DNA from 3 places in the Calothrix sp. PCC 6303 genome. Region 1 is predicted to be linked to each of the others. Evidence: riboswitches for the same ligand, from Rfam matches in the RefSeq annotation. Region 1 holds a riboswitch; each other region holds the start of a gene.

Region 1 (8,059 bases):
GATTTGAAAAATATTTGGGGTGCTTTGGATGATGTGGTGATGGGTGGAGTTAGTAGCAGTAATATGAGTTTTCTTGATAGTTCAGCTATATTCGCTGGAAATATTTCCATTGCCAATTCTGGAGGTTTTGCCTCAGTTAGAACTAAAAACTTTGATCCAGCAATCAATTTATCTGGTTATGAAGGAATTGATTTAAAAGTTAAAGGTGATGGCAAACGCTATAAATTATTTTTGCGTTCTGATTCTGCCTGGGATGGTGTTGGTTATAGTTATTCCTTTGACACAGAAGCAGATACTTGGATTAATATTAAAGTTCCCTTCAGTAATTTAATTCCTGTATTTCGTGCCAAAGTTGTTAGGGATCGTCCTCCAATAGATACCAGTAAAATTTGCTCTTTACAATTAATGTTAAGTAAATTTGAGTATGATGGTGAACTAAATCCCAAGTTTTCTGCTGGTGCTTTTGCTTTGGAAGTAGAATCAATCAAAGCCTACGGAGGTAGCAAATTACCTAGATTTGTCCTCATTAGTTCCGCAGGTGTCACCCGTCCTGGAAGAGAGGGAATTAACTTAGAAGAAGAACCCCCCGCAGTTAGATTAAATGATCAATTGGGAGGAATATTAACTTGGAAACTGAGAGGAGAAGATAGTTTAAGGACAAGTGGTATTCCTTATACAATTATTCGTCCTTGTGCTTTAACTGAGGAAACTGGTGGTAAAGAATTATTAGCTGAACAAGGTGATAATATTCGCGGCAAAATCAGCCGGGATGATGTTGCTGAATTGTGTTTACAGGCATTACAAGAAACAGCAGCATCTAATGTCACTTTTGAAGTGAAACAAGGAGAAAATCAAATGGGGAATCCAGGATGGAAAACCTTATTTTCTCAGTTAAAAAGTGATAGCTGAAATGAGCAATGACTTAAATCTACGTGTTGCCACCCCCAACGACATAGATTTGCTAGGACACTGGGATGATATCTATCTGATGTGGGCTTAGGGACTTCCAATTAAAAAAATACCCACAAATTTCTTGTGGTGCGGGCATCTTGCCCGCAAATTATCAAGGATGGGCAGGATGCCAATACATATCTGCGTTACTTCGGATTAAATAAGACATCTAGTGAAAATGAATGTAGAGACGTTCTGGTGGAACGTCTACACAAAATTTGGGTATTGATGTGTGATTCAAAGACATTAAAATTGCTGTAATTACTGGAGATGTTAAATGGATTACGCGATCGCATAACCCATTTAACACCGATTAAGAGCAGAAGTACATCGCAATATAAACTATTTGTCGGACAAATTGCCTCACAAGTATTGACAATCACCTCAAAGAGAATGATAATCATTTTACTCATTTTAAGTAAATATTATTACAGTCAAAACTTTTACAGGTATGAATCAGTGGTTATTTGTCAAGTACTGAACATCATCAAAATCGATATATTCTGCTTTATAGGTTGGATAATCAAATCTACTCAGTTGCTTTTTACCCTCACTTTCGAGATCCTCTACGCAAAGCATACTTACGAATGTAATATTTCGACATTAATCACCAAATATATCCGTGCTATTGTGCGAAAATGCATTGGTTCTAATCAGAATTATTCATTAAAAATAACGGGGAAAGTTTGGTGAAAATCCAGCGCTGTCCCGCAACTGTGACGAGGCAAATTTTTCTTTTTAATCTTTGTCTCTAAGTCAGAACACCCGCCAATCGCCACAAAAAACATAATTATCTGCGAGGTACAGATGAGAAATAATATGTTTAATTCCCAATTGGGAACTAAGTTTGCTGTGTCTAGTTTGGCAGCAATATTGGGGATATTCTCTGGAAGTTACAAAGCTAGGGCAACGGAAATCCCCCTAATATCCAACTTTCCCAAAAACGAAGGTACTGCTTCAGATTTACAACCAGCTACACAAGTCATACCCAACAACAAAATAGCAGAAGTCGCTCAAGAATCGACACCAACAGAAGAACAAAAAGAAGAGAAAGAACCCGACATCGAAATAAACGTCGTCGATAAATTATTGAATGAACCTGTGTACTCTCCTTTTCGTCGGGAAGGGACAGTTAAAGATTCTACCCGTCCCATATATGTGATTACGGGTGAAGAAATGGAAGCACAGGGTGTGAGAACAGTCCGAGAAGCACTCAAATTTGTTCCTGGTATCTTACCAGATGGAACTGTTGGAACTGAACCCCATGCATTAAGTGGTCAATTTATTCGTGGTTCTAATGGTGAACAGGTGCTAATTCTGCTTGACGGCAGACCAATTAATAACTTAGGTAGTGGTCGTTTTGATCTGTCAGAATTCACTACCAATAACATTGAGCGAGTCGAAGTGTTACCAGGTGGTGGTTCAACTCTTTATGGTTCTGATGCAATTGGTGGAGTAATTAATATTATTACCCGTCGTCCCACAGATAAAACCACAACTGAAGCAAAGGTAAATGTTGGTGCTTATGGATTGAATCAACAGACTATTCAAAATAGTGGAAAAGCTGGGGATATTGGTTGGGTAGTGGGATATAATCGCACTCAATCCCAATATAATTATCCTTTTTCAATTCCCGAAGCTAACTTTAGGGGAACCAGAAAAAATAACGATGCTCTCTTCAATAACTTTAACGTTAAATTAGAAGCAAATTTAGGTAAGCGTAATACTCTAACTTTTTCCACACAATACTTAGGAAAAGAACAAGGAACACCAGGAGGAGTTCCCATACTTGTACCACAATTTGGTCAAGGTTCTGGTAATGTACTAACCGATAAAAACCGCAAATATACAGACCAAGTTTTAAATGATTTAAGCTGGAGTTCTAAGCTTGGAGGGGGAAATGATTCGCTATTAACAGCCAGATTCTACACCGATTTTCTCAATACTCGCTTTGACTCTAACTCCATCACTAATCCACCTCAATTCAACAGAAGATTCGAGACAAAACAAAGTTCTTACGGTTTTCAAGCTACCCATAGCTGGAACTTCAGCAAAAATCACAGTATAGTTTATGGTTTTGACTATCGAAATGTGAATGTTGTTAGTAGTGCAATCAGAAATTCTACAGGTGTCAACACAATTAACTATGACGATAATATTGGGCAAAGTGCTATTTTTGCCAGATACGAAACAAGTCTTATTCCTAACGTCAAATTCAATTTAGGTTTGCGTCAAGATTTCAACACTTTAGCCAATGCTTCTGCAACATCACCATCAATTGGTGCAAAATGGGATATCAGCAACTCTACTACTATACGGGCAAACTACATCAGAAATTTTCGTGTCCCAACGGTAAGCAACTTATTTAGTCTTAACCCAACATTTATCGGGAATCCCAACCTTAAACCAGAAAAAGGAGATAGTTTTGATATTGGTATCGACCAAAAATTAGGGGACATTGGTTTGTTGCGCTTAACTTTTTTCCAAAATAACATATCAGACCTAATTGCTTTCAAATCTATTAGACCAGCCGTGAATGGAGTAACGGGAACTTGGGAAAATATCGGCTTAGTTGAAACTTCAGGAATTGAAGCGGCATTAAATTTACAAATTGCTAAAAATATCTATGCTTTTGTAAATTATACGGCAAATGATCCACGCATCAAAAAAAGTTCTAATCCGGCAGAAATCAACAAAGAGTTACGATTTGCAGGTGCAGATAAACTAAATTTGGGTGTTTCCTATGAAAATACTCAAGGTTTATATCTTGGACTATTGATGAATTCTCTGGGGAAATATCCTACGAATAATACCAACACTGAGTCATTAGCAGGTTACACAACTTTTGATGCAAAAACTCGCATTCCCCTCAGTCAGAACTTCACCCTTAATGCTAGTGTAGATAATATCTTTAATCAAAGATATCAATTATTTGCTGGATTTCCGGATGCGGGTAGAGTATTTCAAGTTGGTTTAAGTGCTAATTTCTAATGATATGTATAGATGCTATGTATATGTAGCGTCTATACAATTAACCTACATATTGCGAGAAAATTGCCATGATTGAATTCAATCCTTGTGTTATCCCACTCAATCAGAAAACAACTGAAGCAACAGGAAACGGTTGGACAATTGAATATGAGTATTTTGATTGTCGATGTGATGTACTTGCTTGTTTAACTTACACATTATTTCAACAAAATTGGCATCAAATTGGTTTAGGACATTTAGAACAAGGTAGCGTTTTAGAGTTAGAATTTCACGAAGCACCAAAAAAATGCGTTCTCTATGATGGATATCTGACTGTGATTACACAGGGTTGGCATTTTCACTTGTGTATTGAAGAAACTATAGGTGGTCCAAATTCAGAGACTCCACTAGAAGTAAGGCAGCAAAGATTAATTAATAAAGGTGCATTTTATAGACGTATTAATTCAGAAGGAGAACCCCACAGTTGGGGTATTCAGTTTTGGAATGGTGCGGGTGAAAAAGTAATGACTATATTTTTGCCAAATCCATATGTAGAAGATGAAAATTTATTACCTGATGGTAAAGCAAATTTTAGCAAATTAGAGCTATATAAACAACTTCGAGAAATTTATGTGTTAGGAACAAAGGAAATTCCTTTTACTAAAAATCCTTTTAAGTGTTCTTATATAGCTGTTTGTACATCCGGACGCTGTTACCCCTCGCGGAAATGGCAACCTACATTTGATGCACTTTCTGCGGCAGTTGAAAAAGCAGGTTTGGATATAGAAGTGCGAACAACCGGTTGTTTGCAGGTTTGTAAATTGGGTCCGGTGGCATTTTATTCTGATGATAAAACTTGGTACAGTCGGGTGAAACCAGAAGTTGCCAAAAAGATTGTTAATGAACATTTAGTTGAAGGGAAAAAGGTGACAGAGTATATCTATCCACCTGTATAGTTGCCATTTTTGATTAATTGTAGAGATGTAATATTTTACCTCTCCTATAAATACAGCAGATTACAGGTAAATGAGGTATAAAGATCAAGAATAAAACTGTGGTGGTACGGGCAGCGTTCGATGGTTCCTGAGCCTGTCGGAACGAAGTGTACCGGAGGTAAGGACTGAGCGCTCACGCCGAAGTCTTGCCCGCTACAGGTGTACCTTACCAAGATAAAATCTGCTGTATATTCTTTTTTCTAAAAGACATCTATAACTAAACAGCAATTGAACAAGATGTTATATAAGCTGCAACATTTAAAACTAATTAATTTAATTTTCATTATATTTATTGTTTCTACATTAATCATTGCTTGCGAAAGTCCGAAAGTTAATCATCTTGAAAAAAAATCCCTTAATCCAGCCTGTATTCAACAATACGACGCAAACCGCGATTATTTCCCTGATAAAGTGACTATTACCCGCGCTCAGGGTTTTACTGTGGAATATCATAAAAACTATAAAGTGATTACAATTAATAATCCTTGGAAGGATGCAAAAACTGGCTTTAAATATGTTTTAGTTCAATGCGGCACTCCTACACCGAAAGATATTCTAGAAAATAACAAAAATGCCCAAGTAATTACTGTCCCAGTTAATTCTGTGGTTTCCCTTTCCACAACTCATTTACCCCATTTAGCGAAACTGGGAGTTGTCGATAAATTACTTGGAGTCAGCGATACGAAAACAGTCAATACCTCTGAGGTTGTAGAAAAAATTAAAACTGGCATTATTGCAAATGTTGGCAATAATGCCAGCGTTAATATTGAGAAAATATTAGAATTAAATCCAGAATTAATTACAACTTATGGAACTGGAAACACCCAAATCGATAGTTATCCAAAGTTGTTAGAAGCAGCTTTAAAAGTGGCAATCAATGCCGAATATATGGAAGATTCACCTTTGGGTAGAAGCGAATGGTTAAAATTTACGGCTTTATTCTTTAATAAAGAGAAAGAGGCAGAACAAATATTTGGGGAAGTAGAACAAAAGTATCAACAAATAGCAACTAAGGCAAAAGCAGCAAAATCACGTCCAAGTGTGTTTGTGGGATTTAATTTTAAAGGCACTTGGTATATGCCGGGTGGTAATAGTTATACTGCCAAGTATTTAGAGGATGCAGGGGCAAACTATCTTTGGAGTAATGAAGAGTCTTCGGGAAGTTTACCTTTATCTTTTGAGGCAATTATCGAACGGGCAACAAATGCTGATTTCTGGTTGAATCTTAGCCAAAAATGGAATTTAAAGCAAGATATTCTAGCCGAAGATAATCGATATGCTGATTTTAAAGCTGTTAAAAATGGGAATATCTATAATAATAATTTGCGGATAAATAAAGGTGGAGGAAATGACTACTGGGAAGGGGGAATTAGTAATCCTGATGCGGTTTTATCTGATTTAATTAAGATTTTTCATCCAGAGATTTTACCGCAGCATGAGTTAGTTTTTTATCGTCGTGTTCAGTAAGGATTGAAAACTGTCAGATGTATATTATTAAAGATTTCTATAAGGCTTTAATTGCAAGAGAATATTTAGTTTTTGTGTTGTTGATTGGGGTATTAATTCTGGCTTTTTTGTTAGATATTGCTGTTGGTTCGGTGCAAGTCCCTATTACTGATGTTGTTAAGGTTTTATTTGGTGGGGATGCGGAAAAGATTAGTTGGACAAATATTATTTTTAAGTTTAGATTACCCAAAGCTATAACCGCTATGCTTGCTGGTGCTGCTTTGGGTGTGAGTGGATTGCAGATGCAAACTATTTTTAAAAATCCACTTGCGGGACCTTTTGTGTTAGGAATTAGTTCTGGTGCTTCCTTGGGTGTAGCTTTAGTTGTGTTGACAGCAAATGTTGTTGGTGCGGGGGCAATTTTTCAAACTTTGGGTGTTTTTGGGGATTTAAGTTTGGTAATTGCGTCAAGTTTGGGTGCTGCTGCTGTGCTAGGGTTGGTATTACTTGTGTCGCGTCGGGTTCAAGATACAATGACGCTATTGATTTTGGGATTGTTGTTTGGATATGCCACAAGTGCGTTAGTTAGCATCTTATTACAATTTAGCGATCGCCAACAAATTCAAACATATCTGCAATGGACTTTTGGTAGCTTTGGGGGAGTGACATGGAAACAAATTCCTATTTTAGGAAGTGTAGTACTACTGGGGTTAGTAGTTGCTGCTTTGTTGTCGAAACCGTTGAATGTTTTACTGGTGGGTGAATCCTATGCTTTGACGCTGGGATTAAATTTAAAAAGAACCAGATTTTGGGTAATTACCAGCGCTTCCATTTTAGCAGGTGTAGTTACGGCATTTTGTGGTCCGATTGCCTTTCTCGGTGTAGCAGTTCCCCATTTGTGTCGCAGTATGTTTAATAGCTACGACCATCGTATTTTAGTACCTGGGGTGATGATTATGGGGGCAATTATGGCGTTATTTGCTGATTTGATGTGTGTAGCACCGGGAAACGAAATGGTGTTACCACTTAACTCTGTAACTGCCCTAGTTGGTACACCTGTTGTTTCTTGGGTGATATTACGAAGATATTACACAAAGTAAGGTGAAGTACCCCATCTTGCCTTTGGCTGAAAATGGGGCTTCCAATTTCAACTAGCACAAGGACGGTTTTATTCGTCTACGGAGTTTCCCGTCTCATTCGCAATTGCCTCCACCAGCCGTCTAGCTTTTGGTCTTACACCGCGTCCACAGGCAGCAATCCCACTTCCTGAGATTGTTTGATTATTTTGTCGGCAGACTTACCTTGGAATTACAGCAATAGCTTACCAGCTGGGTTTATGTCTCTTCCCCAATCTTAGCCGAGTACCGTAGCCTCTTAGTCTTCTGGGTGGGTCGCAACCACTGTAATCTTACCATTTTTCTACAATCAAATCAAATCAAATCAAATATTTTAGATGCTGGATGGAGCATCTGTTGCTATCCATCCCCAGGCAATAGAGCGGTGGGGAATTCCGCAAGTTTGGTTAAAGCTGGTTATACAAAAAATAAAGCGGGTGAGGGGAATCGAACCCCTATCATTAGCTTGGAAGGCTAAGGTTTTACCACTAAACTACACCCGCAGGCTTCGAGTCATAAATCATAACTACATTTTACATCATAACACCACCACATGGAAAACACAAGTATCAAATTTAAGGT
Region 2 (8,059 bases), 980 kb from region 1:
GTCCTCCTTTGGAAGTGCAAATGCAAGCTTTGCGACAGTTTGCCCCTCGGTTGCGTGGGGTGAGTCACTTTGCCTATTCCTGGCAAGACCCGGAAGATGATAGCGATCGCAAGTTTTGTAGAGCGCAGTAATTACGTTGAGATGGGAATCATCCTGTCTCAATTTTTAATCGTTGTTGGAAAAAATATTTGGTTGTTGTAATTGTGTTGCCACAATGTGGGAAAATATGAATATAAGAATTTTATAATTGGGTGTGACCAAAATTTTTATGAAGGGACGAGTTCCCATTATAAAAATCATTACTTACCTATGTATACCACAAACTACACTGCCAAGTTTCACTAAAATCACTAAATTTAATTAAAAAAATATCAATTGGTTTCACCGGAGTTCGACTCCAGCAAAACCGCTATATCTTGCTCAATCACCGACAAATCTCCAAAGCTGAATTTTATAACAAAGATGTTTTTCAAAAATAGCTCGTGCTGCCAATCCCTCAACAATTGGTTTATCCAACCAGCGTTTAAATGCCCAACTTCCAATCGCATGTAATGGTGGAACAGCAATAGCTACCAATTCAGCAATATATTTCATCGTTGTCAGTCCAAAAGTCTGGAAAACATCAATACACAAATCTATAGTTGGTGCAATAGATTTAGAAATATCTTCATCTTTAACTAATTCAAATCCAGCCTTTTCCAAAGCTAATTTGAGTTCGCTAACAACATGACAATTTGAGAAAATACCTTCTTTATAATCACCATCAAGCCGCATCATATCGGCAATTAATAGGTAGCCCCCACTACCCAGTAAACGAGCCGCACCTTGAGCCAAATCATCAACAGCTATATATTGGCTGCTTTCACTAAACAGAACTAAGTCGTAGGATTTGTTTTGTTGAAAATCTTCAAATCTGGTTAAGTAAAAAGGTACTTGACCGTTTGTATTCTTAATAAACCTTTCTTCTTGAAGTGCATCAGGTGCTAATCCTTCAACTTGGAAACCTCTTTCAGTCAGGTATATTGCATTACCACCAATCCCACAACCCACATCAAGTATAGTTTTTATCCCCTGGGGAATAGCGCTCATAACCTTAGCTGCGTAAGCTTCTTGAGCTACACGCATCCTAGTCAGAGTCAATTCCTCTCCAACAGAAGGTAGTGGTTCCCAATACCCATAGTGGAGGTAGTAAGAACCCGTGAGTCCTGTATAGTAATCTATCGCTGCATTTTGGTAGCGAGTCGGTTTAGGAACTTGAATAGACTTTGATTTTTGCATTTAGTTTTATGATTAGTGAATAGGATTGGAGACTTAATTAAGGATATATATCAATACTTTGCCTTTACTTAGAGGAGGAAAAGGAATTTCCTCAAATCCGTTAACAGCTACCAAGTTTTTAATTTTTGATGTACCAATAAAAACATTCTCTCACCTCTATCCACTTTTGATGATTCTTCTTTGTGTAGATTATAAAGCTGGGAGAATAATCAGACTTTATGCATGACAAATTATTTACCAGAAAATCCACGTACAGCACGGAACATTCCAAAACGGCAAAGACCTGCACCAAATGCTAACCGCATCAAAATGAGGGTCGGGACTTCTCGCAAAGATTTAATGAAACCAGATGCACCGAAACGTACTAAACCACTAGGTCTAGCTATTCCCTGCCAAATAGAATCAAGCCATGAGGGAAGTGTTTCTTCTGTCCAGTCTGCTGTAATTGTTTTCCCCTTTACTAATCCTGTTTCTTCCAAAAGCTCAGAAAAACCTTCAATACTGGCAAAAGCAGGATGAGACCACTGATCCAACAATTGTTGCATCACAGGTTTTTCCCAAAAATTCAAAGGAATTTGGCGATCATCTCTTTGATTCCAATCAGCCACAACCAGCAATCCATCAGGCTTTAAGACCCGCATCAGTTCTTTGGCGAAAACAGCTTTATCTGGCATGTGGGGACCAGCTTCAATCGACCAAACTACATCAAAACTGCCATCAGGGAAAGAAAGTGCCATGGCATCATCTACCTGAAACTGAGCGCTAACTCCTTGGGGAGTCAATTCCTGAGCGCGTTTAACCTGTTGGGGACTAATGGTGATACCTGTTACAGCAAACCCGTAATCCCTCGCCAAAATTCGACTACTACCCCCAATTCCACAACCAACATCTAAAACGGTTGTACCGGGGGGTAATTTATCCAAACCACCCCAACGCACCATTTCATGTACAAAGTCAGATTTTGCGGCAAGAAAATCTTTTTGTTGTGGAGGTGAACCATAATGACCTAAGTGGATATGTTCACCCCAATAAAATTCTAAAATGCCGTCTTCTGTCCATTCGTCGTAGGAATTAGCGACTGTATTGGATGATTCGTAACGACGAGATGTGGATAAATAAACTACAATTCCCAGTATTAATAATGCAATGATAAATCCTAGGGCAGGAAACAACCAACTCATGAAAATTAAGCCTTAATATTTTTTAATAATTCTATCTTATTATTAAAGACAAAATTAAACATGTATAATATAAAACCCAAATAATCAGTGCTGATTAAGTAAATTTAGCTTTAGTTGGATTATGCGATACCTAGGGTGGTAAACAACGCATGGTTGATATTTAGGAAAATCATGACATCAAACTCCCACCATTACCTTATTACCTTCTATCTTGGTTTTATAAGTTGGCAATGGTTTAGTTGCTGGTCCATTTTGAACCTTTCCAGTCGTGGTAAATTCGGAAGCATGACAGGGGCATAAAAATATCTTTTCTTCTGCTTCCCAATCAACTTTGCAACCAAGGTGTGTACAAGTTGGATTCACCGCAATCAAATTTTTGCTTTTAGATGTTCCAACGACTAAAACCGCACCCAAAGATGATTTAGCTTTGAATAATTGACCTGCTTTATCTAATTCTGCAACAGTCCCGATGGAAATCCAATTTGTAGATTTTGTTGGCTTCTTTTTTGATTGGGGTTTAGCTGCATAACTTGCAGCAACGAATATAGGGAACAAATTGATAAACAAGCTAATACTGAACAAATTCAGAAATTTACGACGATTCATAGAATTTGGATATAGTTATGATTGAGAAAATACAATAATTGCTTTTGAGTGAGCGTTATTTTATTTTGTCGGAATCAAAATGTAGGATATAGTTCAACAGGTAAATAAACTAAGTTATACTTTTAACTCTTTGTTTACTACCCTTATATCCTACAATATATACTTTAATTAGTTACACCCTATATCTTTAATTAGCCCAAAATTACTCAGTAAAATATCTTCTAAGGTAAGCTATTCCGCAGACGACGTATACAGTTAATCGAAGCGACACAATCACAACCAAACATTGCTACAGCAGCATCACTCTCTTCATCAGTAACACCAAGCAGCGCACTTTCATTATTCATATCAGCCGCATCGATTTCTACATTACCCTTCTTTAAGTGAGATAATTGGGATGCGTTAGCACAGAAAAACTTACCGAGTTTTGTATGTTTTACACAGGCTTTTTGACTTTCTGCCGATACTGGTGTGACAGTTGCATCTGGACGTTCTACAGGTTGTACATTCTTAACTGTCTCACTAGCTACAGCTATCTTTCCACTCATTAACAATGAACCTAGAGATATAAATGCTAGAGGTTTTTTTGTCAAGTTTGAGAATATTTGTTTCACTCAGATCTCCTAACAGTACAAGGATTAGCATTGCGAATTGATTCTAACCGACGTGACGAGAATCTTTTTTGTCTAGTTCCTGAAATTAACTATGTGTAACACATTTCTAATTTTTTGACTACTGATACTTTGCGTATAATTATTTACTCTACGTAGCTAGAAAATTCATGCCATTGCTGGCGTACTTGCTGATAGCATTCTAATGGTGTCATGAGGGGGTTTTGTAAAATATTGACTTCAATTTGTGAACCATCTTTAACTAAGATAATCACATCTTGTTGAGGTTTGTAAGTATCAACTGCTTCTAAGATATGGTCGATAGTTTCTGATGCTACCATCCACTCATGTAAATAAGCTTTGAGATCTGTTTGCACTAGAAAGTGAGTGCTGACTATTTCATCTGCACAGTGATATTTCCCACGGATAATAGAAAAAGGAATGCGGGGTAAATCGACTTTTCTAATATGGCAAAAAACTGCCCCACGTCCTAGCTGAGAAAAACCTTTCCAAGCTGTATAACCAATTAGCAAAAAATTGGTAAAGTTCAATTCTTTTGGCAATTCAATTACTCTCCTTTGGAGGAAATAAACAGTACCAAATATTGGTGATGCCAACAAATAACGATAATCATTATTACATAAATATTGGGTCATGCCGTTACCGACTCCCTAACAATTCACCCCAACATGTCTGTATAAACTAGGTGTGAACCTTCTTAGCTGTTTCAGATCAAGTTGCTTGATTTCTCAACTCAATCTAAGTAATTAATTACACAGTTCCAATTGAATATTATTAGCTTCGAGAGGAATTGAAACTGATGGAATTCTTGCTAAGATACCTTTTTTCAGTGGCTCAGGACGTTCTGACCAAGGTAGTAAACCCTCTGGATGTAGGTAATATTTAGTCGCACAACTAAATACTCCATCAACTTCTGCGGGAGTTAATTCAGGGGAAATATCACCGAAAAGATACGTATTTTTACCAGGAGCAGCAAATGAAACTACACAAGAACGGCTACAAGCACTCATACATTCCACTGCTTGGATGACGAATTCTGCGCTGGATTCACGATTTAAATAATCTGCTTGTAAGCGTTTGAGCAGCTTTTCGCCACCACTTTCACCGACACGATTACCATTTTCCCACTTACTAGCACAAGTGGTACAAACAAAAATTGTATGTGCGCTCATCTATACCTCGTAGATTTAGCTGGGTTGTTTTGACTTATCGGCGGGCATTCTGACTGACAAGGTTAATATTTTTCTTTTTTTCCTTGATTACAGCTGCGGGACAGCGCCGGACTTACACCGGACTTTCCCCGTTACCTCTAGTGGATGATACTCACTAGAACCGAGATTAAGGTGAATGCTAACACAAATTTAGTGTATTTGGATCGCTATTCCAGTTTTCAGGCTATGCTAGCAAGTCTCAGAAATATCATAAAGCTTGGCACAGTTTAGTCTTACAGCAATTTTAATCTATTTGAACCACACATAAACACCAAAACCTTGTCTAGACGTTCCACCGGAACGTCTCTACGTGTGGTCTATTTACCCTTAATCAAACAAAAAATCAAATATTTTTGAAACAACCTGATTCTGTTTGTCTTTTTTCTTTATCTTGAATAGAGGTTTTTTCAGACGCAGAACGTCGCAATGACAAAACTCCACTTTTCATGACGGACGAGGTTCAGAATCAAAATTTTGTAGTTGAAATTCCTTGAGAATCGCTCAAACAGTAGTCATTTTCCGGAAATAAGTGATAATACGGTGAAGATGACTTAGATATATACTTGCTGATGTTATGTCCATAGCCTTCACCTTTGCCCTAAGCCAAAACCAAACCTTTGAACTGCGCTGTAATTACGGTAATCGTCGCTTGGATACGGAAGCCCTAGGGACGTTGATTGATTTGTGTGAAGCAAAGTATTATACCAAAGATTTCGATGCACCCGCAGAGTTAAAGAAAATCGGACGGGAATTGTATCAATGGTTCGATGGGAAGGAAGGTTGGTTGCGTCGGGGTTTGGAGAGTGATAGTCAAGCTCTAATTTATCTCGATTTAATTCAGACTAGTGAAGCAGAGGGATTAAACCCACAAACTCAGAAAGTGGCATTAGGGTTGGCACATTTACCTTGGGAATTATTACACGATGGTTCGCGGTTCTTACTGATAGAAGCCAGTGTTTTGCCCGTGCGATCGCTTGTTAGAAACAACAATAGTTTTTTAGCAACACAAAATCGTCCGTTGCGGTTGTTGTTTATGGCAACTTCCCCAGAACATCCTGGTGTTGCACTTTTGGGTTTTGAGCAGGAAGAGACGAATATTCTCAAAGCGACAAAAGACCAACCTCTGACTTTGGTGGTGGAAGAAAGCGGTTCTGTTGAGGAATTGGAAAACTTGGTGCGATCGTATCCTGAAGATTATTTTGATGTATTTCATCTCACTGGGCATGGGGTGATTTATACGGAAAAAGCTTTTGGAAAGTTACTACCCAAAGGTAAGAAAATCAAAGATAATACACCTTGTTTTATTACCGAGGATGATTTGGGCAAGGTTGTATTTACGACTGCGGAAGATTTGGGCAAAGCATTTGTTAAAGGTAATTCTAGAAAGTTTCCCAGGGTAATTTTCCTGTCGGGATGTCATACCGGACAATTGGCAGATGGGGGAACTGTTCCGTCGATGGCACAGGCTTTGGTAAAACAAGGTGCTGCGGTAGTATTAGGTTGGGCGCGTCCGGTTTATGATACAACGGGTATTATTGCCGCAACTGCGATTTATCAAGCTTTGGCAACTGGTGCGACGATAGAGGAAGCGATAATTGCCGCACACCAGGAAATGCTCGCACAGGAATGTTCTGATGGGCATTTACTGCGGGTTTATCGCGATACGCGGGAAATTGGCGGTTTGGTGACATCGTTGTTTACCAAGAAACGGGAAAAGCTGAAATTTACAGCTTCCGAATCGGAATTTTTGGATGAGAATAATATTGTCAAAGTTGCCAGTCGTGGGGAATTTGTTGGACGTAGACGCGCTTTACAAAGGTGTTTAAGAGCATTGCGGGAAACCAGCGACGAGACTGGGGTATTTATTGCCGGGATGGGGGGATTGGGTAAAAGTTCTTTGGCAGCAAGGTTATGTACAAGGGTACAAGCACAACGGGAGAATTTTGAGCGGGTTGTGTTAGTTGGTGTGGTTGATGAGGTAGGTTTAATTGGGAAATTGGCGAGTAAATATCAGCGATTTGCTGGTGTTCCGGCACTTTTGAATGAGCCGGGAATGAGTTTACAAGGACGATTACAGAACTTTTTTGAACATATTGAGCAGGAATTAGACAAGCCGTTATTATTGGTTTTGGATGACTTCGAGCAGAATATTCCCAAAACGAATGTGAAAGATGGTAGTTTGCGGATGACGACGGAAGCTTACCGGGTTTTAGAGGCGATTTGTGCGGCTTTGGCAGAAAATCAGGCAGAGAGTCGCTTGATTGTGACTTGTCGATATTTGGAAAAAGAGACTTTACCAGCGCATAATCTGCATTTGGAAAGATTAGCGGGGATGGGTGAAAGTGATATTGATAAGATTTATCGTGAATTTGATGAGGGAGTTAGGGAACAGGTACAGAAAAATCGGATAATTAAAATTGCCGACGGAAATCCGAGGTTATTGAAGTGGTTGGTGGATATATTGCGGCAACCGGGAATTTTGGGAAATATTTCCGGGGATGAGTTATTGGTGAAATTGGAAGGGAAACAGCAGGAATTTCGCGAGAATATTTTGGCTGAGACGCTTTTGGCTGGGTTGGAGGATGAGGAAAGGGAATTTTTAGCGCGGTTGAGCGTATTTCGATTACCAGTCACATCCGCAATTATCCAAAATGTAGAGACGCGATACATCGCGTCTCATCGACCAAACCCCCCATCCAACGAAAATCCCACGTTACAGCAAGATTTGGCGTTTTCCGAAAATTCCATGCAAGAGACGCGAAATTTCGCGTCTCTACATAATAATTGGTTGGGACGGTTAATCAGTCTCAGTCTCGTGGAATCTGCCACGGTTTACGCGACACAGCAGCCAGAATATCGCGTGACGACGGTTTTAGAGCCGTTGTTGCAAACTGTGTTGACAGCAGAGGAATGGCAAAGCACCAAAAAAGCCGCAACCCAGAGTATTTATAAAACCTGGTGGGAAGATTCGGGAGATACCTACAACGAAGAACAATCGCGGGAAATCGTCAGGTTAGCGGTGTTGGCAGAAGAGAAAGAAATTGCCGTCACCGTCGGGGATGAGATAGGGAATAGCTGGGTGAGTCATAATCGCTATGTAGAAGCAGAGGAATTGTGTCGAGAAATTCTCCAACTAGGGTCAGATTACCGT
Region 3 (8,059 bases), 2.0 Mb from region 1:
CTTAAATTTATTGCTTAAATTTGTTGCTTAAATACTATCTGGGTCTTCTCCCAGTTCTCGCAATTTTGCAGCGAAACGTTCGGCGCGTTGCTGTTCGGTATCTGCCCGTTGTTGTTCGGCATCTGCCCGTTGTCGCTGTGCTTCTTCCGGCAGTAAAACTACATTGCCTGCTTTATCGTAAAATCTCAGCCAAGTATTGCTGTCATCTTCCACTGTGCCATTCCATACTCCTACCCAAAGTTCCAAAGTCTCGCTCCACAACCACCCTTGCTGATTAGGAACTATTTGCTGGTAGCCATTGCGACTATCTAAACTCCATCCTTGGAGTGAATTTACTTTTAACGGATGGAAGACAAAATAATCTTTGGTTTTAAATACTTTTTCGTAAAGGCGTTTTTTATCTCCCAAATCCTGCGCTTCTGTGGAGTCTGAGAGTAACTCAATAATCACATCTGGGTAGCGTCCATTTTCTTCCCAAACAACCCAACCCAAACGTGTGGGGTCTTTTTCCACATCCAAAACTGCAAAAAAGTCTGGTCCTTTAAAATCCCTATTTTTAGCTTGCTTACTGCTGTAATAAACAAACATGTTGCCACCAATAAAATAATCTTCCCGTTCAGCCCAGTGATGTTTGAGGGAACAGATTAATAAATTCATGGCAACGCGGTGACGATTGCTTTCCAAGGGTTCTCCGTCGTCAAATACTAAGTCTGTTGGTGGCATGGGAGGTTGCCACTCTTCAGGTTCGGTTATTGGATTGGGGGATAATTGGGTGGTTTCTGGTGACATAAAGTCCACTTCTTGAATATACAGGACTTTGATTAATATTTTACAGTATTCATTAATATTTTGACCTGTCTCCGGCACAAATGCAGGGAGATTCTGAACAGTTGCAAAACAAAGCGACTCAAGCCACAGTGTGTAAATGCAGAAATAAGAAAGCGCCTAACTCATGACTTCAAGTCACGAGTATGCGGCTTGTATAAATCAAAAACTCTGAACAAAATCAAGCCTAAAAAACTATGAATTTGTTGCACTACTAAAGCGAATTTTTAAATAATCATCCTCCATTTTAGCTCCTCCTGGTTGCAGTGCAGCTAAAGCCTGGGGCAATACCAAATTGCGGCGATGATTCCCAATGCGAATATTTAATTCATCACCATTTTTGCTGAGTTGAACTTGATTTTTGGGAATACCAGGTAAATACAGTTCTAAACTGTATTGATTATTTTCTTGTACGACTCTGATTGTATTTTCTTTATAATAAACCTGAGCCGGATCTTCGTCATGATAAAGTGTTTCTTTGAGTCTTTCTAAAGCTGCTAAACCACACATTTCTTCCGAAAATAGTGGTACTTCTTTAACTGGTAGCGGATGAAAATTGTCATGAATTTCTTGACGATATTCTTTCTGATTTTCTTTCCAGCGTTGGAAAAATGGATCCTGTACTTCATCTGGAATAATCCGATTAGCAACAACCATATCCGTCGCTACATTATATAAGCTCAAATATGCATGAGCGCGTAGTGATTCTTTAATCACCATTTTTTCTGGATTTGTTACCAAACGAACGGATGTTTGAGTGTTATCTGTTAATACCTTTTCTAACGCCTCGATTTGCTCATAAAATTCATAAGGTGCGTCCATAATTTCCTTATCTGGTAATGAGAAACCCGCAATTGGTCTAAATATTGGCTCTACGAATGGACGCAGTGCAACTGAAATATTTTGAAATGGTTTGTAAAAGCGCCGCATATACCAACCACCAACTTCTGGCAAACTCAACAACCTTAAAGCTGTACCTGTGGGTGCTGAGTCAATGATTAAAACGTCAAATTCACCTTCGTCATAGTGGCGTTTCATCCTGACTAAGCCAAAAATTTCATCCATACCGGGTAAAATTGCTAACTCTTCCGCTTGGACTCCATCCAAACCCCGTGCTTGTAAAACTTGGGTAATATATCGCTTTACAGCACCCCAGTTAGATTCCAATTCCACCAGTGCGTCCAGTTCGGCACCCCACAAATTGGGGCGAATTTGCCGAGGGTCGTGTCCTAATTCTAAATCAAAGCTGTCTGCTAGGGAGTGTGCGGGATCGGTGCTTAGTACTAAGGTTCGGTAGCCTAGTTCCGCGCAACGCAGACCAGTGGCAGCGGCAACGGAGGTTTTACCAACTCCACCTTTGCCCGTCATCAAAATTACACGCATGGATGATTATATCCCTTTTAAGTTTTGTTTACATTTATTTACATTATCGATGGTTTCTCGAAAAATAAATGCTGTTTGGCTAGATTCCAGGGTGAAGTTTGCCAATAATCAATATGGGAAACAATTAAGTTAGCTTCATTGACGCGTAATTCACTCCACCCAGAGATTGAGACTTTTGGTTTCCAAGGTAGAGGAGTATTCCAACTCAGTGTCCACTCTGTTTTAATTGTGTCATCAGATTGATTAATGCTATGTAAATCCATGTGGCAGTGGAGAAACCAGGTTTTGATGAACTGAATCATTTTTTGGTAGCGTTCAATGCCTGTGAATTTATTAAATGGATCTTGGAAATAAACATCTGCTGCGTAAATTGAATAGGTTTGATCGTTGGGAAATTTTTGATAATCTGATTTTAAAGTGTCGATAATATGCATAGGTCAGTAAACAGTGAACAGTGAACAGTTATTAGCTAGAACCGAGCATACTTTACCTTAGATTAGGTACACTACGCTTTGGCTTCGTAGTAGCCGAAGCCCGTTTTCTCTTATTCGTCTTCATTCCAAAGTCTTTGGAGTTGGTAGCGCCATGTAGATAAGGTTTGTTCTCGTGCTTGTGCGGTTTGTTCGATTTCCCCCATCATTCCTTCAGCGTAGAAACGATCAAGGTTTTGCATGGTGGTTTCGAGGGATTGATTTTGGATTTTAGCGGCTTTGATAATTAGACGGATGCGGCTATCGATGAGGTTGCCAAAAATATCATTTAGCCCAACTTCAAAGAGAGAAATTAATTGCGCGATCGCGTTCTTGAAATCATCCACTATTAGTGTACTGTTTTTGTGCTGAAACACTCCCCACAAGGCATTTTCATAGATGGCATAACGAACTTCTCGCGTGTCGTCGAAATTGGCTATTAGTAATTGTTCTAGAAATGGTTGAGCATCTTGAATCGGCATAATTGGCAGCACTACCCGCAACCAATCGTTATCTTCTGATAGTAGTATTAGTAACCGAAAAGTGTCGGTTTCTATTTGCCAGGAACCAGGTGCAATCATACTTGATGCTGCTGCGGTACCAAACAACTGTTGGAGGGTATCCTCAATTTCGCCGGCTCTCATTAGCTCTACTGATAAATCACATCATCTAGGCTATCGCATTATGGAGATTGGGATATTCGGCTGTTTGGGTAAATTTTTGAGTTAATTCCCTTATACCAATTTGAGATAGGAGACGCTCCGGTGGAGCATCTCTATTGTGTTTAACTGAAATTTTCTGTATGTGCTAGTATGCTTTCTTGAATACGCGATCGCTCTAATTCACGACCTATGATTACTAGGTTGGTTTGTCGAGTTTCTCCAGTTTTCCAGGGACGATCGTAAAATTGCTCAAATCTCTGTCCAACTCCTTGAATCACTAAACGCATGGCTTTTTTGGGAACTGCAACAAAACCTTTAATTCGGTAGATTTCTTGTTGCTGTACCAGTTGCTGCAATCGATTAATTAAAATTTGCGGTTCAAATTCCTGTTCTAATGCTATGTGTACTGAATTAATCTCATCATCATGATCGTGTTCTTCCTCAGTATCGTGATGAGAAGGACGAGAATCGATATTATCTTCAACTGCGGCATTAAAACCAAGTAACAAATCTGGGTTAATTTCCCCTAGATGCGAACGTACTATTTTCACGCCGCTTGGTAATTTGTTCTGCAACCACTCATAAATCTTAGCTTGGTTATCTGAATCTACCCGATCCACCTTGCTTAGTAATACCATGTCCGCACAGGCAAGTTGATCTTCAAACAATTCTTCAATTTCCGTTTCGTGATCGATGCTGTCATCAGCTTCTCGCTGTGCAGTTAAAGCTGCCAAATTCCCCACAAACTGACCTGCTGCTAGGGCTTCACAGTCTACCACCGTCACCACACCATCAACAGTTGCCCCGTTGCGAATTTCTAGCCAGCGAAAAGCTTGGATTAGGGGTTTGGGGAGAGCTAAACCCGAAGTTTCAATCACTATATTGTCAATGCGATCGCGTCTTTTCAACAACTCCTGCATTGTCGGCAAAAATTCTTCCTGGACGGTACAGCACAAACAGCCGTTTGTCAATTCAACTATATTATTGTTGATATCATCATCATCGCAAACGCCACAGGAACGTAACAATTCCCCGTCAATTCCCACTTCCCCAAACTCATTCACCAAAACCGCAATACGACGACCCTGATTATTTTGCAACAGATTTCGTACCACTGTTGTTTTGCCAGCACCAAGAAAACCAGTAATCACCGTAACTGGTATTTTTGTACCCATACATCTGTACCTCGCAGATTTATTTACTGATATTCGACTCAAAATTCGGCGGGCATTCTGGCTTACACAGTTTTTGAATTCGGGATTTTAATCACTCTATATTCTCAACAGGCTTACAGCTGCGGGACAGCGACGGACTTGCACCGTGAACTTTCCCCCTTACCTCCAGTGGCTGACCCCCACTAGAACCGGATCTAGATCCTGAGAGTACCATTTATCAGCAAAGCAAAACAAGACATTTGAAGACCAGTGACATACTCCACAGACACCCTTACCCTTCGGGAACAGGTGAGTGTTGGCTTCTCAGTGACTCTTCTATGAAGACATTAACTGAGCTTTAAGACCGTGTGCCCCACGGTTCTTTTGTTTAAGCTAAAAGAGCAAAAAACTAGGTACAAGTCACAAGTATAATACTTCTAACTCATACCCGTAAAAAAACTATCTTCATAAGATTTCTAATTTCTACTACTTAAAGTCGAATGTTGAGTTCGTGAACTACCTACACTGACCTGACGGTACAGTGTAGGCTTCCTGTCCAACAGAAAGCGCAGTAGTGGATTTCTTGCGTCCTCCCTTACTCCGACTTACATCTGGGCAACAAGCTTCTTGATGAAGTTGTTCATGGGGGTTTCCCCCATGACCACACTTCATCGCTTTACCCCCCGTTCCAGAGGTCAAAATTCGTAGTCCCTCATCTCTGATGTTAATAGCTGCGTTCACATCCCGATCATGTTTTGTATGGCAGTTTTCGCAAGTCCAGAATCTTACATCTAGCGGTAAACTACCAACTTGATTCAAGCAGGCATGACAGGTTTTTGAACTGGGAAAGAATCTATCAACTTCCTGATATATTTTCCCTTCCATCTCTGCCTTGTATTTCAGCATTGTGCAAAACATTCCCCATCCAACCTGATGAATAGCTTTAGCTAGACAGTGGTTTTGCATCATGCCTTTGACATTAAGATTTTCCACAACAATAACTTGGTTTTCGTTAACTATCCTACGAGATAGCTTGTGCAGAAAATCCTCACGACAGTTAGTTATTTTTCTATGAACTCTAGCAACTTTTTTCCTAGCCTTAATTCGATTTTGAGAACCTTTCTGTTTTCTAGATAGCTGTTGCTGTTTAAGTTTTAAATTCTTCTGATGTTTGTTGAGTATTCTAGGATTGTCAAACTTAGAACCATCGCTAGTAACTGCAAAGTCAGTCAAACCCAAATCAATACCTATTGCTTTGCCTTGTGTATTTGATTCTGGTTTATCTTTACCGTCATCAAACAGAATAGCCGCAAAATATTGATTGGAACAGTTTTTAGATATGGTTACAGTCTTAACTTTTCCGTCAATCGGTCTATGGATTATTGCTGATACGTTCCCTATTTTGGGCAGACTTAAATAATCATCAGCAATTTTGACGTTTTGAGGATATTGTATTGACTGCTTACTATGTTTAGATTTGAATCTAGGGTATTTAGCTCGCTTTTCAAAGAAATTATTGAAACCTACACCCAAATTTAAGCAGACTTGCTGCAAACATTGTGAATAAGTTGAAGTTAGCCATTCATATTCTTTCTTTAACTGGGGAATTATCTTTTTTACTGCGTAGCCAGATAAGCCCTTACCAGTTTCTTTGTATGTTTGGTTCATCAAATTCAGGCAGTAATTCCAAAGCCAACGACAACAGCCAAAAGCTTGCGCTAGTGACTGCTGTTGCTGGGCATCTGGATATAACCTGACTTTGACAACTTTTAGCATATTAGAGTAAACGACATTTGCTATAAAAGAGTATAACATAATGGTTGCTCGTTTCCTCCATGTTCTGTTCCCTGTTCTTCCTGCGGAAGAATTTGCTCACAGAACTGTCGTCAACTCACGCGCAATTCATCTCAACACTTCCGCGAAGCGGTAAGTGTGAGGCTTCTTCCTGTTCAAGCTAACCTTTCTTTCATCAACTTTGCAGGTGATGGTGTAATACTCGAATTTAAAATTTCTGTATTAAACCGATACCCAACATTCCTAATAGTTTGAATCAAACTAGGTTGACGGGGATCTAACTCTACTTTTTTCCGTAAAGATAAGACATGAGTATCAATTGTTCGGGGATTATCAATCGCATCGGGCCAAGCCCTTCGCAACAATTCTGAACGTGACAAGGGAATTCCTCCTGCCTGCGCTAAAACATACAACAAACTGAATTCCTGCGGTGTTAAATCGATGAATTCCCCCTGAAAGCGAACTCTACGTTGTACCAAGTCAATCTGTAATGTTCCATAATCCAAGTAAGCTGGAGCAACAGGTGTACGCTTGCGACGGATTAAAGCTTCAACCCTAGCCAAAAATTCCTGCATCCCAAATGGTTTGCTCAAATAATCGTCTGCACCTGCCTTTAAACCCCCAACAATATCAGCCTCCGACGTTTTGGCAGATAGCATCAACACAAGCGGCTGCTGACGGTGTAACCAACGGCAAAACTCAATCCCATCACCATCAGACAAATCAGCATCAAGCACAACTAATGTCGGTTGATGACTCAAAAATATCTCCCTTGCTTGGTAGATGCTAGCAGCCTGATATACTCGGTAATCTAGCTGCTGCAAGTGCCAACCTAGCAATGACCTCAGATGAGGATTTCCTTCAATAATTTCAATACAAACTGAACCCACGCTAGCAAGACCCCTTCGCGTCCATGACTTCCAAAGTAACAAAGCCTAGCAGTAAGGTTTTGTAACCGTTGTTACTTCAACCGTGATTAGTTTTACTTTATCTAATCGCAAAACAGATGCAATATTTGTTAAAAGCTTACCCTAAGCCAGATAGATCACATTATTAAGTTTTTGTTATGCTAGGACTAATCAGCTCACCTTAGACATTTAATTTTCGTAAAACTGCAAACTACTTCATCGGAGTATCTTAAATTTCTCAAATTCGATAAATTTGTATGATGTCAGGAAATCACCCATAGACATTTTTTCTCTAATCGGAGTACTGTAATAAACACAACCAGATTGTTCACTGGCTCAATCATAAGAATTGCTTACCAGACCACACATTTTCTGAGTTCTGGAATAGCATGGAGATAAACTGTAGCTGCTTACATGTATTCCTTGTATTCTTTAAACGGAGAGATACCAGCTTTGAACTAATGTCAGGATTCAATAGGACTTCACTTTTTACTCCGAATACTTTATAATTATCGTCCCAAACAGATTTCAACAGCAGTTATGCTCCAAGACACACAATCAATCCGTTTTTATCAAAGATTGACCGATGCCTTCGTCGAGTTATGGAATCGTGGTTATCGCACTGACGACATGCGAATGTATCTGGATGGTTATTTAGCGGCTTTACGTAACAGCAATGCGATTGAAGCTTATCTGATCCATCGTTTAGAGGAGGAGGCTACCCGCTATTTATACGACGTTTCTAATTTTGTCGTGACCCAACCTCAAACAGAAAAGGAAGCAGGCTACTACTAGAATATTTCCTTATCCATTAGTTTATTGCTCTTGCTTTTAACTTCTTGCCGTCCACGATAATAGCACAT

What was found. A riboswitch is a leader RNA that binds a small molecule or an ion and turns the genes downstream of it on or off. The one in region 1 is predicted to bind cobalamin.
Region 2: linked by a shared signal. The riboswitch ahead of CAL6303_RS21455 (DUF1636 domain-containing protein) and the one ahead of CAL6303_RS25425 (TonB-dependent receptor) in region 1 are both predicted to bind cobalamin.
Region 3: linked by a shared signal. The riboswitch ahead of cobW (cobalamin biosynthesis protein CobW) and the one ahead of CAL6303_RS25425 (TonB-dependent receptor) in region 1 are both predicted to bind cobalamin.

What each region holds. Positions count from the first base shown of each region.
Region 1 covers NC_019751.1:6,264,490-6,272,548, forward strand. Annotated here, with positions in the region: gene CAL6303_RS25420 (CIA30 family protein) at 1-909, shown strand, start outside; gene CAL6303_RS30075 (hypothetical protein) at 1,098-1,355, opposite strand; cobalamin riboswitch at 1,579-1,739, shown strand; gene CAL6303_RS25425 (TonB-dependent receptor) at 1,759-3,942, shown strand; gene CAL6303_RS25430 ((2Fe-2S) ferredoxin domain-containing protein) at 4,011-4,877, shown strand; gene CAL6303_RS25435 (ABC transporter substrate-binding protein) at 5,154-6,383, shown strand; gene CAL6303_RS25440 (iron ABC transporter permease) at 6,401-7,462, shown strand; tRNA gene CAL6303_RS25445 (tRNA-Gly) at 7,910-7,980, opposite strand; gene CAL6303_RS30925 (hypothetical protein) at 8,053-8,059, opposite strand, start outside.
Region 2 covers NC_019751.1:5,280,305-5,288,363, forward strand. Annotated here, with positions in the region: gene CAL6303_RS21425 (family 10 glycosylhydrolase) at 1-131, shown strand, start outside; gene CAL6303_RS21430 (class I SAM-dependent methyltransferase) at 421-1,278, opposite strand; gene CAL6303_RS21435 (methyltransferase domain-containing protein) at 1,509-2,459, opposite strand; gene CAL6303_RS21440 (ubiquinol-cytochrome c reductase iron-sulfur subunit) at 2,637-3,065, opposite strand; gene CAL6303_RS21445 (hypothetical protein) at 3,287-3,613, opposite strand; gene CAL6303_RS21450 (hypothetical protein) at 3,823-4,332, opposite strand; gene CAL6303_RS21455 (DUF1636 domain-containing protein) at 4,444-4,869, opposite strand; cobalamin riboswitch at 4,891-5,049, opposite strand; gene CAL6303_RS21460 (tetratricopeptide repeat protein) at 5,483-8,059, shown strand, end outside.
Region 3 covers NC_019751.1:4,295,023-4,303,081, reverse strand. Annotated here, with positions in the region: gene CAL6303_RS17590 (Uma2 family endonuclease) at 28-789, opposite strand; gene CAL6303_RS17585 (TRC40/GET3/ArsA family transport-energizing ATPase) at 1,021-2,208, opposite strand; gene CAL6303_RS17580 (DUF2358 domain-containing protein) at 2,247-2,642, opposite strand; gene CAL6303_RS17575 (hypothetical protein) at 2,753-3,322, opposite strand; gene cobW (cobalamin biosynthesis protein CobW) at 3,463-4,515, opposite strand; cobalamin riboswitch at 4,545-4,723, opposite strand; gene CAL6303_RS17565 (RNA-guided endonuclease InsQ/TnpB family protein) at 5,011-6,270, opposite strand; gene CAL6303_RS17560 (response regulator transcription factor) at 6,444-7,178, opposite strand; gene CAL6303_RS17555 (DUF6761 family protein) at 7,737-7,991, shown strand.